Regions from separate parts of the Pantoea sp. AS142 genome, predicted to be linked through region 3. Evidence: predicted binding sites of a transcription regulator. Region 3 holds the regulator's gene; each other region holds the start of a gene.
The links. Region 3 encodes LexA, which represses DNA repair genes until DNA is damaged. Its sites were predicted from a motif close to TNCTGTATGTACATACAGNA; they were not measured.
Positions count from the first base shown of each region.

Region 1: dinB (DNA polymerase IV) is a predicted target of LexA. The motif match lies at 2,807-2,826, and genes of this name have one in related genera.
Region 2: WFO64_RS04635 (metal-dependent hydrolase) is a predicted target of LexA. The motif match lies at 2,389-2,408, and genes of this name have one in related genera.

Region 1 covers NZ_JBBCMO010000001.1:31,074-36,207, forward strand. Annotated here, with positions in the region: gene fadE (acyl-CoA dehydrogenase FadE) at 1-225, opposite strand, end outside; gene lpcA (D-sedoheptulose 7-phosphate isomerase) at 479-1,057, shown strand; gene WFO64_RS00185 (class II glutamine amidotransferase) at 1,109-1,876, shown strand; gene dpaA (peptidoglycan meso-diaminopimelic acid protein amidase) at 1,847-2,593, opposite strand; gene dinB (DNA polymerase IV) at 2,838-3,893, shown strand; gene WFO64_RS00200 (sugar ABC transporter substrate-binding protein) at 3,930-4,997, opposite strand; gene WFO64_RS00205 (ABC transporter permease) at 5,023-5,134, opposite strand, start outside.
Region 2 covers NZ_JBBCMO010000001.1:922,058-927,191, reverse strand. Annotated here, with positions in the region: gene hxpB (hexitol phosphatase HxpB) at 1-500, shown strand, start outside; gene kduI (5-dehydro-4-deoxy-D-glucuronate isomerase) at 676-1,512, shown strand; gene kduD (2-dehydro-3-deoxy-D-gluconate 5-dehydrogenase KduD) at 1,529-2,290, shown strand; gene WFO64_RS04635 (metal-dependent hydrolase) at 2,431-3,021, shown strand; gene WFO64_RS04630 (L-cystine transporter) at 3,173-4,564, shown strand; gene WFO64_RS04625 (DUF6515 family protein) at 4,751-5,134, shown strand, end outside.
Region 3 covers NZ_JBBCMO010000004.1:276,849-281,982, reverse strand. Annotated here, with positions in the region: gene plsB (glycerol-3-phosphate 1-O-acyltransferase PlsB) at 1-2,131, opposite strand, end outside; gene WFO64_RS10735 (diacylglycerol kinase) at 2,260-2,628, shown strand; gene lexA (transcriptional repressor LexA) at 2,734-3,348, shown strand; gene dinF (MATE family efflux transporter DinF) at 3,449-4,771, shown strand; gene WFO64_RS10720 (CsbD family protein) at 4,928-5,134, shown strand, end outside.

The DNA of each region.
Region 1 (5,134 bases), on a different contig from region 3:
ACGCTGAAACATCGGCTTCGAAAACAGGCTACGACGCAGCGACGGCAGGTTGAACGGCAGCAAAATGATCGCCAGCGGCAGCAGCAGCCATGGCGTCCAGAGGTGAGCGACAGCCATCGCCGCAGTCCACAGCAACAGGATTGCGCTGCTGAGCCGCAACGACAGGCGGTGATAGAACAGGGCGCCAATCAGCGCAACCGTGGCAAGTATCGAAACAACCATCATAATGAACCGCTCCAGGAAGTAAGAGGTCTGACCTGTTATGTAGAGAGGTTTAGAGCAGTTGAACGGATTTATCAATTTGTTTACATCGCAATTACAACCTGCCTCACAAAAACTGTTTTCTGTTCATTTTTTCATCAGTTGGGGCAGCGATAATCGCCGCCTCTGCCCGGCCGGGGGTGGCATGGCGCTTTGCGCTGACCGGCCATTCCGTTAAACTTGCTGCGATTAACCTCTTCTAAAAAAGGACATCCCTATGTACCAGGACATCATCCGCTCTGAGCTTAATGAAGCTGCTGATACGCTGAATAAATTCCTCAGCGACGACGCCAATATCCATGCGATCCAACGTGCTGCGGTGCTGCTGGCTGACAGCTTTAAGGCGGGCGGCAAGGTGCTTTCCTGCGGTAACGGTGGTTCACATTGCGATGCGATGCATTTCGCCGAAGAGCTAACCGGTCGCTACCGTGAAAATCGTCCTGGCTATCCGGCGATTGCCATCTCTGATGTCAGCCATCTCTCCTGCGTCAGTAATGACTTTGGCTATGACTATGTCTTTTCCCGTTATGTGGAAGCGGTAGGGCGTCCGGGCGATGTGCTGCTGGGCCTTTCTACTTCCGGTAACTCTGCCAATATCATTAAAGCGATTGAAGCTGCTCGCGCTCAGGGGATGAAAGTGATCACCCTGACCGGTAAAGATGGCGGTAAGATGGCAGGCAGTGCCGACATCGAAATCCGGGTGCCGCACTTTGGTTATGCCGATCGCATTCAGGAGATCCACATTAAAGTGATCCACATCCTGATGCTGCTGGTCGAAAAAGAGATGGTGAAGTAATTGCGCTGGCCTCCCGCCTGACGGGAGGCCGCTTAATCTAAGGTGGTGGCTATGTGCGAATTGCTCGGGATGAGCGCCAATGTTCCCACGGATATCTGTTTCAGCTTTACCGGACTGGTTCAGCGTGGCGGTGGAACCGGGCCTCACAAAGATGGCTGGGGCATTACCTTTTACGAAGATAAAGGTTGTCGTACGTTTAAAGATCCGCTGCCGAGCTTTAATTCGCCGATTGCGCGTCTGGTACAGGAGTATCCGATCAAATCGCATTCGGTGGTGGCGCATATCCGCCAGGCGAATCGTGGACAGGTGTCGCTGGAAAATACCCACCCGTTTACCCGCGAGCTGTGGGGCCGTCACTGGACCTATGCGCACAACGGCCAGCTTAAGGGCTATCGTCAGCTGGAGACCGGCACATTCCGGCCGGTGGGCGAAACGGACAGCGAGAAGGCGTTCTGCTGGATCCTTCATCAGCTGGCGACGCGCTATCCGCGCACGCCGGGCAACTGGCCAGCAGTGTTTCGCTTTATCGGGGAGCTGGCCGGCACGTTGCGGCAGAAGGGGGTGTTTAACATGCTGCTGTCAGACGGCCGTTATCTGATGGCCTTTTGCTCTACCAATCTGTTCTGGATCACCCGCCGGGCACCGTTTGGCCGGGCGCAGTTACTGGATCAGGATGTGGAGGTCGATTTTCAGCAGCACACCACGCCGCATGACGTGGTGACGGTGATTGCTACGCAGCCACTGACGGCCAACGAAACCTGGCAGCGGATTGTGCCAGGTGAATGGGCGCTATTCTGCCTTGGAGAGCGCCAGGAATGAGCGGGAAGCGGCTTCGGGACTGGCTAAAACGGGTGCCGGGCTGCTGTTCATCACGTATTTACCGCTGGCGACATTGACCATCGGCGGCTGATGATATTTAGCAAAGTAAGCGTATCCCGGTTGTAGCTGCTGCCAGAAACTGGCATCGCTGGAGTAGCGATGACGCTGCATGTTGCTGTCGGTCATGCGGAATGGATAGATGCTAATGCTGATATCCTGCTGGCCGTTACGCAGCGCGGCATTCACATACGTAAAAATCTCATCCATATAGGCGTTAGTCATGGCATAGCAGCCAATCGACTTACAGTCGCCATGAATCATCAGGTAATTGCCGCTGTAGCCCTGATTACGGTCGTACTGATTCGGAAAACCAATATTGATCGCGCGATAAAACCGGCTGTCCGGTTTCAGCTGATTCAGCTTCACGTTGTAAAAACCTTCCGGGCTTTTGAAATCGCCTTCACGGCGTTTCGGGCCGAGGCCGCCAGAAAAGTTACAGATGCGGTAGGTATCCAACAGGCGGTATTCGTTACCGATTTTGCCGTAGAGTTCAAGCGTACGTTCTTCCTTGAAGATCTGGATATAGACCGGGGTACCGAGTAACTGCTTTTTTAATTCTTTACTGACCGGTGCCGCTGTCTGAACGGGTTCGGGTGTCATTGCCATGCTGAGGGCTGGCAGTAAAATCATCGCAAACAGGAGTGCGATTTTGCCCATGCTGTGTCTACCTTGAGATGAAGAGAACATGACGCAAAATGTGCGTCTCTGTTTGCATTATCGGAACAGTCCGCTACCGCAGCGCAACATTAAACATTGTCTGTTTTTTTAGCAAGACGGCGTCAGCCAAATTCGCGATTTACTGAAGGATATTCGGTCAGAAATTTGTAAACTTTAATCGCCAGCGCGACAAATATTGCAGTTACCCCAGACAACTGTATACTTATCCAGTGCTGGAGGGGGTATGCGTAAAATCATTCATGTCGATATGGACTGCTTCTATGCCGCGGTGGAGATGCGTGATAATCCCCAACTGCGCGACATCCCGATCGCCATTGGTGGCAGCCGCGAACGTCGCGGCGTGATCAGCACCGCCAACTATCCGGCCCGAAAATTTGGCGTGCGCAGCGCGATGCCAACCGGTATGGCCCTCAAGTTATGCCCGCATTTGCGCCTGCTGCCCGGGCGCTTCGATGCCTATAAAGAAGCTTCCGCGCAGATCCGCGACATCTTTACGCGCTACACGCCGCTGATTGAGCCGCTCTCCCTTGATGAAGCCTATCTGGATGTCACCGACAGCCCGCACTGTCATGGCTCTGCCACGCTGATGGCGCAGGCGATCCGTGCCACCATCTACCGTGAAACCGGGCTTACCGCCTCAGCCGGAATCGCCCCGATTAAGTTTCTGGCGAAAATCGCCTCGGACCTGAATAAGCCGGACGGGCAGTATGTGATAACCCCGCCGGAGATGTCCGCTTTTCTGCTGGCCCTGCCGCTGGCGAAGATCCCTGGCGTCGGCAAGGTTTCGGCCAAAAAGCTCGAGGAGATGGGGCTGGTAACTTGTGGCGACGTGCAGAAGGCGGACTTAGCGCAACTGCTGAAGCGCTTTGGTAAGTTTGGCCGGGTGCTGTGGGAGCGCAGCCACGGCATTGATGAACGTGGCGTGATTGTGGAGCGTGAGCGTAAATCGCTGGGGGTTGAACGCACCCTGGCGGAAGATATCAGCGACTGGGATGCCTGCCTGGAGATTATCGATTTTCTCTATGCCGAACTGGATCGACGGCTGACGCAAATCCGGCCTGACAGGCAGGTAGCGCGCCAGGGCGTCAAACTGAAGTTCAGTGATTTTCAGCAGACGACCCAGGAGCATATCTGGCCGGTGCTGAATAAAGAGGACATGATTGCCATCGCCCGTAAAACCTGGGATGAGCGTCGTGCCGGGCGTGGCGTGCGGCTGGTGGGATTGCATGTCACCCTGGTTGATCCCCAGCTTGAGCGTCAGTTACTGCTGGGTTTGTAATCGTCAACCTTACCAATCGGTAAGGCTGACGCCGGGTTATTTCTTATACTTCGCCGCCAGGGTAGCAAACCACGGCGCGACGAAATCCTCATTGCTGCCCCAGCCCGGAATGATCTTGTTCAGCGACGCGACGTTCACCGCGCCAGGCTGGCTGCTGAGCTGCTGCTGAGAGATCGACGCCGCTTTAAACTGGTAGGTGGCTGGCGTCTCTTCACCGGCAATCTTCTTCGCCACCAGACGCATATTTACCGCGCCAATGGTTTTAGGATCGACCGCCACCGTCTGCACCCACGGGCTGTTTTTCTCGCGCATCAGCTGCAAATCCTGGTTCGAGACGTCGATGCTGTAGAGCTTGATCTCGGTCCGGCCATTCTCCTGCAGAGCTTTATAAGCGCCCTGGCTGAAGGCATCCCAGGCGCCCCAGATGGCGTCGATTTTGCCTTTCGGGTATTTCGCCAGAATTGCGCCAATTTTATTGGCGGTGTCGCCCTGAACGTCAGTAGAAACCGCGCCAATCGACTCCAGCTGATGAATGCCCGGATTCTCTTTCAGCAGTTTTTCATATACCACCTGACGGCGCTCCATCGGCGGGAAACCGGCGACCCACAATTTAACAATGTTCGCCTTGCCGTTGAAATCATGAATGAGCTGGCCCAGTGACAGCTGCGCCAGCGAAGCATCATCCTGCGCGGTGACGGTAACGCCCGTAATCGGGCTATCCACCGGCGTATCAAACACTGACAGTTTGATGCCTGCATCGGCAATGCGCTTTACCAGCCCGCTGGCGTAGGGCGCTTTACCGTGCGACAGCACAATGCCGTCATATTTCTGGCTGATCGCCTGATTCACGAAATCCTGGAAGCGCGCATCGTCGCCGTTGCTCAGGAAGGTACTGACCTTGAAGCCAAGCTGACGACCCTGTTGAATGGCGCCGGCGACAAACTGCGTGGTGTTGTCATCGGAACCCAGATTGCGGATCACCGCAATACGGATTGGCCCGTCATGACTGGCGATAGCCGATGGCACCGGGGTGACGGTTTCCGCGAAGGCGGCGCTGGCATTCAGCAGGCTCAGGGCCAGCAGCGAGAGTGTTATTTTTTGCATTGTTATCAACTCCGGTAAACGCGCCTCAGCGGCGCTGGATGTAGGTGATCGCCAGTGCTAAAGCCAGCACCAGCCCTTTTATAATGTCCATGGCGTAATAGGGAACGGAGAGCATCACCAGACCGTTTTGCAGCACG
Region 2 (5,134 bases), on a different contig from region 3:
CTGTGCGGATGTGGTACGAAACGCTGCCCTGGCAGGGCCCCTCTCAGCAAGAGGTCACCGAGCGCATTATTAAGCGTGCCATGACGCTGGTCGATCAGACGCGGCCACTGCTGCCAGGCGTCAAAACGGCGCTCCAACTGTGCCGGGATCAGGGGGTGAAAATCGGCCTTGCTTCAGCATCGCCGCTAATGATGCTGGAACAGGTGCTGGAGATTTTCAATCTGCGCACCTATTTCGATGTACTGGCTTCAGCAGAAGCCCTGCCCTACAGCAAGCCCCATCCGCAGGTCTATCTCAACGCTGCCGCCAGCCTGGCGATTGATCCACTCCACTGTGTCACGCTGGAAGATTCGTTTAACGGCATGATCGCCACCAAAGCTGCGCGTATGCGATCTATTGTGGTGCCCGCCGCTGAACACCGTGACGATCCCCGCTGGGCGTTGGCGGATGTCCGGCTGGACAATCTGACACAGCTCGGCCTGCAGCATCTACAGGGATAATAAACAGCCCGCCCACAGCGGGCTATTTTCTTCCCCTTGCACCTGTTGCTTGATCTGGCCACAAAAAAGTAAAACAACGTTTCATTTTTATTGAATTCCCCTCCCGCTCTGCCTAATATGCCCAAAGCGTTCCCCATTCGGGGCATGAATAACCTGTTCTGCAGAGAGGCCTGAGATGGACGTTCGCCAAAGCATTCATAGCGAGCACGCTAAACGACTTGATACTGACGCATTGCGCCGCGAGTTCCTGATTGAAAATATCTTTACCCCCGATAATTACACCCTGACTTACAGCCATATCGACCGTATTATCATTGGCGGCGTTATGCCGGTGAATAACCCGGTCACTCTCGGTGATGAGATGGGAAAACAGCTGGGCGTCACTTATTTTCTCGAACGCCGTGAGCTGGGTATGATCAATATTGGTGGTCCGGGTCTGGTAGAGGTTGACAGTAAACCGTGGGAAATAGGGCACGAAGAAGCGCTCTACATCGGCAAAGGTGCGCGCAACCTGCTGTTCCACAGTCTGAACCCGGCGCAGCCCGCAAAATTTTATTACAACAGTGCGCCAGCACACAGCACCTTCCCGGACAAAAAGATCACACTGCAGGAGGCGGCCACCGCGACGCTGGGAGATGCCGCAACCTCTAATCGACGCACCATTAACAAATTCATCGTGCCGGATGTGTTGCCCACCTGCCAGCTCACCATGGGCTTAACCCGACTGGATGAAGGTAGCCTGTGGAACACCATGCCCTGCCACACCCACGAACGCCGCATGGAAGTCTACTTCTACTTCGATATGAGTGAAGAGAGCACCGTCTTCCACATGATGGGAAAACCACAGCAAACCCGCCATCTGCTGGTACACAACGAGCAGGCGGTCATCTCACCCAGCTGGTCAATTCACGCCGGTGTCGGCACACAGCGTTACACCTTTATCTGGGGCATGGTGGGTGAGAATCAGGTCTTTGATGACATGGACCACGTCAAAATCAGTGAACTGCGCTGAGCAGAGGAGAAATATCATGGTACTCAATACGTTTAACCTGGAAGGAAAAGTGGCGCTGGTGACTGGGTGTAACACCGGTTTAGGGCAAGGCATGGCGCTGGGTCTGGCTCAGGCGGGCTGTGATATCGTCGGCGTTAACCGTGATGGCCCGGAGGATACTCAATGCAAAGTTGAGGCGCTGGGTCGCCGCTTCTGGCCAGTGCAGGCCAATCTGATGCAGACTAGTGTGGTGGCCTCTGTGGTTGAACAGGCGCTGGCTGCTGCAGGTAAAATAGACATTCTGGTTAACAATGCCGGAATAATCCGGCGTGAGGACGCACTGAATTTCAGCGAGCAGGACTGGGATGACGTGATGAATCTCAATAGCAAGAGCCTGTTTTTCCTGTCTCAGCAGGTTGCCCGACAGTTTATCGCGCAGGGTAACGGCGGCAAGATCATTAATATCGCCTCCATGCTTTCCTTTCAGGGTGGTATTCGGGTGCCCTCTTATACGGCGTCGAAAAGTGCCGTGATGGGACTGACTCGTCTGATGGCCAACGAGTGGGCAAAACATGGCATTAACGTCAATGCCATTGCCCCCGGCTACATGGCCACCAACAATACTGAACAGCTTCGCAATGATGAGGCCCGCAGTGAAGAGATCCTCGGCCGTATTCCAGCCGGACGCTGGGGCGTGCCTGATGACATGATGGGTCCTGTGGTCTTTCTGGCTTCTTCCGCGTCTGACTATATCAATGGTTACACCCTGGCCGTGGATGGTGGCTGGCTGGCGCGTTAATCGTTCTGGCGGACAGTGGTTGATCGCTGTCCGCCCTGTTAATAAAATTCATGCTTCGTTACAGCGTCACATGTTCTCATTTACTGGATAAATCCCTATACTGGATGCATCGACAGTTTTCTTTGTAACCAGGTCCTATCATGACGGGCGAAGGCCACATCATTTTTGCCATTGCCAGCGCTATTTTTGCTAAGCGTGCTGAGCTAACACCGGTGCTGGCGCAGGCCGACTGGTGGCATCTTGTTCCCTCAGCCCTACTGACATGTCTATTGCCCGACATCGATCACCCTAAATCTCTGCTGGGACAGCGATTGCGCTGGATCTCTCATCCTATTGCGCGTGCATTCGGCCATCGGGGCTTTACCCACAGTTTGCTGGCGGTCGCCGCCGGTTTGTGGCTTTTTCAGGTAAACCTGCCCCAATCGTCGCCAATACCTGCTGATGTTCTGCAGGGTCTGACGCTGGGCTATCTCAGCCATATTGTGGCCGATATGCTGACGCCAGCCGGAGTTCCGCTGCTATGGCCTTGCCGGTGGCGCTTCCGCCTGCCGATTCTGCGCAGCCAGAAAGGCAACCAACTTGAGCGGGCACTGTGTCTGGGATTGGTGGGATATGCGTTGTGGTTTCCGGTGGGAATGCCCTCTTTTGGTGCCAATGGCTGGCCGTCTCAACTGTTTGATACGCTACAAAATGGCGTAGGGAGATTGATTTCCAGTCATAATGCGCAATAAAACAGCGTAAGGCGCCATTAAGTTATAAAACATACCATTTGGATATAAGGCCCCCTCTCCGCCTGCTGTTACCATTCCCGCTGTCTTAATTCGTGATTAACATTATGCGGCCTTCCCCAGATGGAAGGCCGCATTACTCTGGAGTTTCAGCATGAACCTTCCTCTTACACTTAATATCGTGGCTTTTGTGGTGCTGCTGGTATTGCTCTCCCGCTTCAGTCGTCAGAACTGGAGCCTGTCGAAAAAAGTGCTGACCGGTCTGGTGACTGGCGTGCTGTTCGGCCTGGTTTTGCAGTTGATCTACGGTGAAAACAGCGCAGTAGTAAAAGAGTCGATTAGCTGGTTTAACATCGTCGGTAATGGCTATGTCCAACTGCTGCAGATGGTAGTCATGCCGCTGGTATTTGTTTCCATTCTGAGCGCGGTCGCCCGTCTGCATAACGCCTCATCGCTGGGGAAAATTAGCATACTGACCATTGGCGTACTGCTATTTACCACCGCTCTCTCGGCGCTGGTAGGTGTTTTCGTCACTGGCCTGTTTGGTCTGAGCGCGGAAGGACTGGTACAGGGCGTGCAGGAGACCGCGAGGCTCAGTGCTATCCAGAGCAACTACGTCGGTAAAGTGTCTGACCTGAGCGTGCCACAACTGGTGCTCTCCTTTATCCCGAAAAACCCGTTTGCCGATCTGACCGGAGCTAATCCAACCTCAATTATCAGCGTGGTGATTTTTGCCGCCTTCCTGGGTGTAGCTGCACTGCAGTTGCTGAAAGATGATGAAGTTAAAGGGCAGCGCGTGCTGGTAGCGATCGATACGCTGCAGTTGTGGGTAATGAAGCTGGTTCGTTTAGTAATGAAGCTGACGCCCTACGGTGTACTGGCGCTGATGACCAAAGTCGTTGCCGGTTCTAACCTGCAGGACATCATTAAGCTGGGCAGCTTTGTGGTCGCTTCTTACCTCGGTCTGGCGATCATGTTTGGTGCCCATGCCCTGCTGCTATCGGTGAACGGCATCAACCCGTTGCGCTTCTTTCGTAAAGTGTGGCCGGTTATCACCTTCGCCTTCACCAGTCGCTCTAGCGCGGCCAGTATTCCGCTGAGCGTCGAGACCCAGACCCGTCGTCTTGGCGTGCCGGAATCGATTGCCAGCTTCTCAGCCTCCTTTGGTGCCACTATCGGCCAGAATGGCTGTGCCGGTCTCTATCCGACCATGCTGGCAGTGATGGTTGCACCAACGGTCGGCATCAACCCGTTTGACCCGCTGTGGATTGCGACGCTAGTCGGGATAGTGACGCTGAGTTCGGCTGGCGTTGCTGGTGTCGGCGGTGGTGCGACCTTTGCCGCGCTGATTGTACTGCCTGCGATGGGGCTGCCAGTCACCCTGGTGGCACTGCTAATTTCGATTGAACCACTGATTGATATGGGGCGTACTGCACTGAACGTTAACGGTTCCATGACCGCAGGTTCGCTAACCAGTCGCTGGTTAGGTCTGACCGATAAACGCGTGCTGGAGAGCGACGACAACGTCGAACTGGCACACCGCTAATCGCCGTTATACCTGGCGCATCCGCGCCAGGTTGATCCCCCTTCTTCTCCCTAATCTCCCTCAATGATGGCGACGCCGTTAAGAAAGTGTTAAGCATGGTAAACAGGCGAAAATTCGCCGCTTTAGTGCTTGTCTTTACCCGGTAAAAAGCGAATTCTGCATCCAGTCTTATGCGGAGAACACCTGATGAAAAAAATTATCGCCTCGCTTCTGACGCTGGCGCTGTTGATGCCAGCTCTGGCTTTCGCCCACCCCGGCGACTGGGGGCCACCGGGTGGATCGGGACGACATGGCGGACCCGGGCCACACTGGGGCGGCCCCGGCCCGGTGCGCTTTTTGCCCGAGGCCGCAACCGCGGTGCTGATAGGCGGACTGACCTATTACCTGCTGAACGGCAGTTATTATCAGCGTCATGGCGATGAGTATGTAGTGGCAGAACCGCCTTTAGAGTCTCGGGTCAGCAGTGAAATGCGGGTACTCGACTTTAACGGCAAACGCTTCTATGTGCAGGCTGGACACTACTACCAGCGGCAGATAGACGGCGATTATGTTGAGGTACCGCGCCCGGCC
Region 3 (5,134 bases):
AGCGCTGCAACGTTTCACGCACACCGGCTGCCAGCAGTTGTAGCGTGCGATAGCGCGCAGCGGTAAAGCGCAACTCACCCGCTTCGAGCGAAATCAGGCCCTGACGCGCCAGCTCCTGACTCAGTTCAGTCAGCAGTTGTGGCAGTTCATCAGTCTGCCAGCGCAGAAAAAGCTCACTCTTCAGCATCGGGTAAATCAGGCTCACCTGGCGCAGCAGTTCAGCTTCGCTCAGCGTCTGATGCTGCTGAACAATGGCGGCAATCAGCGCCGGCATCACAAGCATGTGATGAATATTGTTGCGATAGTAGGTCATCAGCACCGCCTGCTCACGCGGCAGAATGATGATGTCGCCAATACTATCCTTTTCACTCTCAAACTTATTCATACCCATAGCGTGATCCAGCAGCGCTTCCGCTGAGAGATCGGGTACGGTCGCATTGGGCGAATAAGGCACATTGCGCAGCAACTGGGTATAGCACTCCAGTTGTTCAATCAGCTGTTCACGGGTTAGTGAGCGCTGACGTGACGCAAGCAGCGCTGTGACACAGAGGTTCATGGCGTTGGCTGCGCCCGCTTCATTGATCCGCACCATCAGGCTGGCGGCGATATCATTGACGGTCGGCGTTAACCAGTTTGGACGCTGCGGCTCAATCGGATCGATCGCGTCGCGCCATTCCGGTACCCGCTTGTTGAGATAGTTGACCAGCGGCAGGGGTTCACCAAAGTTTACGTAACCTTGTCCGAGATTGCGCAGCTTGCGTAAGCCGCGCACCATCTGCATGAAGCCCTCTTTCTCTTTAGCCGCGCCGCGCAATTCTTTGGCGTAAGTGCCCACTTCCATCACGTGCTCATAGCCGATGTAGATCGGCACCAGCGTGATCGGGCGATTTCCGCCGCGCAGCATCGCCTGAAGCGTCATGGCTAACGTGCCGGTTTTAGGATCCAGCAGGCGCCCGGTACGTGAACGGCCTCCTTCGACAAAGTACTCAACCGAATAGCCCCGGGTGAACAGCTCACCGAGATATTCGCGGAACACCGTGGCATAGAGCTTGTTGCCTTTAAAGGTACGACGAATAAAGAAAGCGCCCAGGCGACGGAAAATCGGGCCAGCTGGCCAGAAGTTGAGATTGATACCGGCTGCGATGTGCGGCGGCACCAGCCCCTGATGATAGAGCACATAGGAGAGCAGCAGATAATCCATGTGGCTGCGATGGCACGGCACATAGACAATTTCGTGGCCATCCTGCGCCAGCTGGCGAACTTTTTCGCCGCCATTGACGTTGATGCCCTGATAGAGACGACTCCAGAGCCAGCCCATCACACGGTCGGTGACGCGAATCGCTTCGTAGGAGAAGTTTGCGGCAATCTCCTCCATCATCTCGACGGCATTCTGCTGCGCTTTCTCATGAGAGATTTTTTTGCTGCGTGCTTCATCTTCAACTGCTTTTTCAATCGCTTTGGATTGCAGCAGACGATTAAACAGATCCTGACGTGCCGGCAAACGCGGGCCAATCGCTGCCATTCTCTGACGGGCAAAATGGATGCGTGCCACGCGGGCCAGCTTCTGAGCGATCGACTTATCCGTACCATGTTCCGTTGCCATGCGGCGTAGCGACACGGTAGGCGAGAAGCGGACAAAACTGTCTCGCCCATGCCAGATTACCGCAAAGAACTTCTGCACCCCGTTCAACACCCGCAGGTGTGGCGTTGCTTCGCCCTGAACTTCACGTCCTGGTGCGCGGCCAAACATCACGGTGACCGGCAGCATCTGAATATCCAGCGTAGGATTATTGCGATGCAGGTCGAGGTAATCGTGAAAGATTTTCACTGATTCAACGCTGGGCACAAAATAGGGAAATACGCGAGGACCATCGTGGATAAACACGTGGCGTGGCAGCAGTGAACCATCAATCTCCAGCGGCGTGAGCGGGTCGGGCAGATGATGCCGCAGGCACTGTGCGCGTAAAGTTAGTAAGTCAGCCTTCGAATCGTAAGGCAACACATACATAATAGGTCGGGTCGGATCCAGACCATGTTCAGACACGGGATCGGCCGGAATGGCCTTACTTTTTACCAAAAAGGAGAGTGGTAAATTAAGCAATTTGTAATAGAGTTTACGCCAACCTGACATAGACAACATGAAGCCTCTTGTTAGCAAAGCGCCGCAAGCATACCAGAAAGCGCAGCGAAGATCTGTGGTGGTGCCAATTGCACGCAGCCCAGACATTGACGTCAATCCGATGAAAGGGTTCCCACATCATGGCAAATAATGCCACCGGACTTATCAGAATAGTAAAAGCCGCAGGTTACTCCTGGCAGGGACTGCGTGCCGCCTGGCAACATGAAGCGGCGTTTCGCCAGGAAGCACTGGCCGCGCTGGCCGCTATTATTATTGCGTGCTGGCTGGATGTCGATGTGGTCTCCCGCATCCTCATGATTGGGTCGGTGGTGCTGGTGGTCATTGTCGAAATCCTCAATAGCGCCATTGAAGCGGTGGTCGATCGCATCGGTCAGGAACATCATCCGCTGGCGGGCCGGGCAAAAGACATGGGCTCGGCGGCGGTACTGATCAGCATCTTACTGGCTCTCTTTGTCTGGATCGCGCTGCTCTGGACACATTTGCGATAAGCCTTCCACAACGCGTCTGAGGACGCGTTTTCCCTGACAATCGGTTTCCATTTCGCCAATACCTGTATATACTCACAGCGACTGTATAAACAACCAGGGGGCGGGATGAAAGCATTAACCAGCAGGCAGCAGCAGGTCTATGACCTGATTCGCGACCATATTTCTTCAACGGGCATGCCGCCTACGCGGGCAGAGATTGCCGCGCAGCTTGGCTTCCGCTCGCCGAATGCGGCAGAAGAGCATCTGAAAGCGCTGGCGCGCAAAGGCGTCATTGAGATTGTTTCCGGTGCATCGCGCGGCATTCGTCTGTTAATGGAAGAAGAAGCCTCAGAAGGGCTACCGCTGATTGGCCGGGTTGCTGCCGGTGAGCCGATCATGGCGCAGGAACATATTGAAACCCACTACAAGGTCGATCCGGGCCTGTTTAAGCCTTCGGCTGACTTCCTGCTGCGTGTCAGCGGAATGTCGATGAAAGATATCGGGATTATGGATGGCGATCTGCTTGCGGTGCATAAAACCCAGGATGTGCGTAACGGCCAGGTTGTGGTTGCCCGCATCGATGATGAAGTCACCGTTAAACGCTGGAAAAAACAGGGCGCTATCGTTCATCTGTTGCCTGAAAACAGTGATTTTGACCCGATTGTGGTTGATACCCGTGCGCAATCACTGACCATCGAGGGTCTGGCCGTTGGTGTGGTACGCAACGGCGAGTGGCTCTGATTCTTATGCCAGCGTGCATTCGTCTTCTCTGATGCTATTCTGTCTGCCCTAATTTTGTCGCTGCCTCTTTTGCGCAGCGACACTGAGCACGGAACGGCGAATGGGCTTCATCACGGCAACCGATAAAAATCTCTGGCAGCTTGCGCTGCCAATGATCCTTTCAAATATCACCGTTCCCTTACTGGGGGTGGTCGATACTGCGGTTATTGGTCATCTCGACAGCCCTGTCTATCTTGGCGGGGTTGCGGTCGGGACCACGGTGACCAGTTTCCTCTTTATGCTGCTGCTTTTTCTGCGGATGAGTACCACTGGCCTTACGGCGCAGGCATTTGGCGCCGGTGATAAAACGGCGCTGGCACGCGCGCTGATCCAGCCGCTGATTATTGCGCTACTGGCGGGCGTACTCTTCATCGCTTTGCGTTATCCGATTATTCAGCTGGCCTCCCATCTGGTTGGCGGCAACCCCGATGTACTTGAACAGGCGGCGCTGTTTATTCAGATTCGCTGGCTCAGTGCGCCTGCTACGCTGGCAAACCTGGTTATTCTGGGCTGGCTGCTGGGCGTGCAGTATGCGCGCGCGCCAGTAATCCTGCTGGTGGTGGGCAATCTGGTTAATATCGTGCTCGATCTCTGGCTGGTAATGGGTCTGCAGTGGGGTGTCGCAGGCGCGGCAACCGCTACGGCGCTGGCGGAGTACATCACGCTGGGTGTCGGCAGCATCATGGTCTGCCGGGTATTAAAACTGCGCGGTATTACCCTCAGCCTGCTGAAGCAAAGCTGGCGCGTTGACAGCGGCCGGCTGCTGCGATTGAACCGGGATATTATGCTGCGTTCTTTGATGCTGCAGCTTTGTTTCGCCTCGCTGACCATGCTGGGCGCACGGCTGGGTCCGGATGTGGTGGCGGTTAACGCGGTATTACTGATGTTCATTACTTTTACCGCCTACGCGCTTGATGGGTTTGCCTACGCGGTTGAGGCTTTTGCGGGCGAAGCGCATGGCGCAAATGATGGCAGCAAACTGCTGCGCGTCTGGCACTCTGCCTGTCGTCAGGCGGTAGTAGTGGCGCTGTTTTTCTCGCTGGTCTATGCCATTTGTGGCCCGCAGATCGTTACCCTACTGACCTCTCTTCAGTCACTCCAGCAGACAGCTGATCGCTATCTGGTCTGGCAGATGATCATGCCGCTGATCGGCGTCTGGTGTTATCTGCTGGACGGGATGTTCATTGGGGCGACGCGCGGACGCGAGATGCGCAATAGCATGGTCGTGGCAGCGGCAGGATACTTTCTGACGCTGCTCAGCGTACCGCTACTGGGTAACCACGGTCTGTGGCTGGCGGTAACGGTTTTCCTGGCGCTGCGCGGCCTGTCGCTGTGGCTTATCTGGCGTAAGCACTGGCGTCAGAACAGCTGGTTTGATGCCTGATGCTGCTGCAGACTGATACGGATTATTCTGTATTATTCTATGGGTGTGAAATTGGATACTACAATTAACTCTATCCAGCGCAGTTAGCCAGCGCTTTATACCGTTATTTTGTTAAGTAGCAAGATAATCATTAAACCCGAGGATTGGAGGTCTGCCATGAATAAAGACGAAGCCAGCGGCAACTGGAAGCAGTTCAAAGGCAAAATGAAAGAGAAATGGGGCAAGCTGACCGATGATGATATGCAGGTTATCGAAGGTAAACGTGATCAACTGGTCGGGAAAATCCAGGAGCGTTATGGCTATGCGAAAGATGAAGCAGAGCGTGAAGTAACGGACTGGGAAGGTCATAACAAAGATCACCGC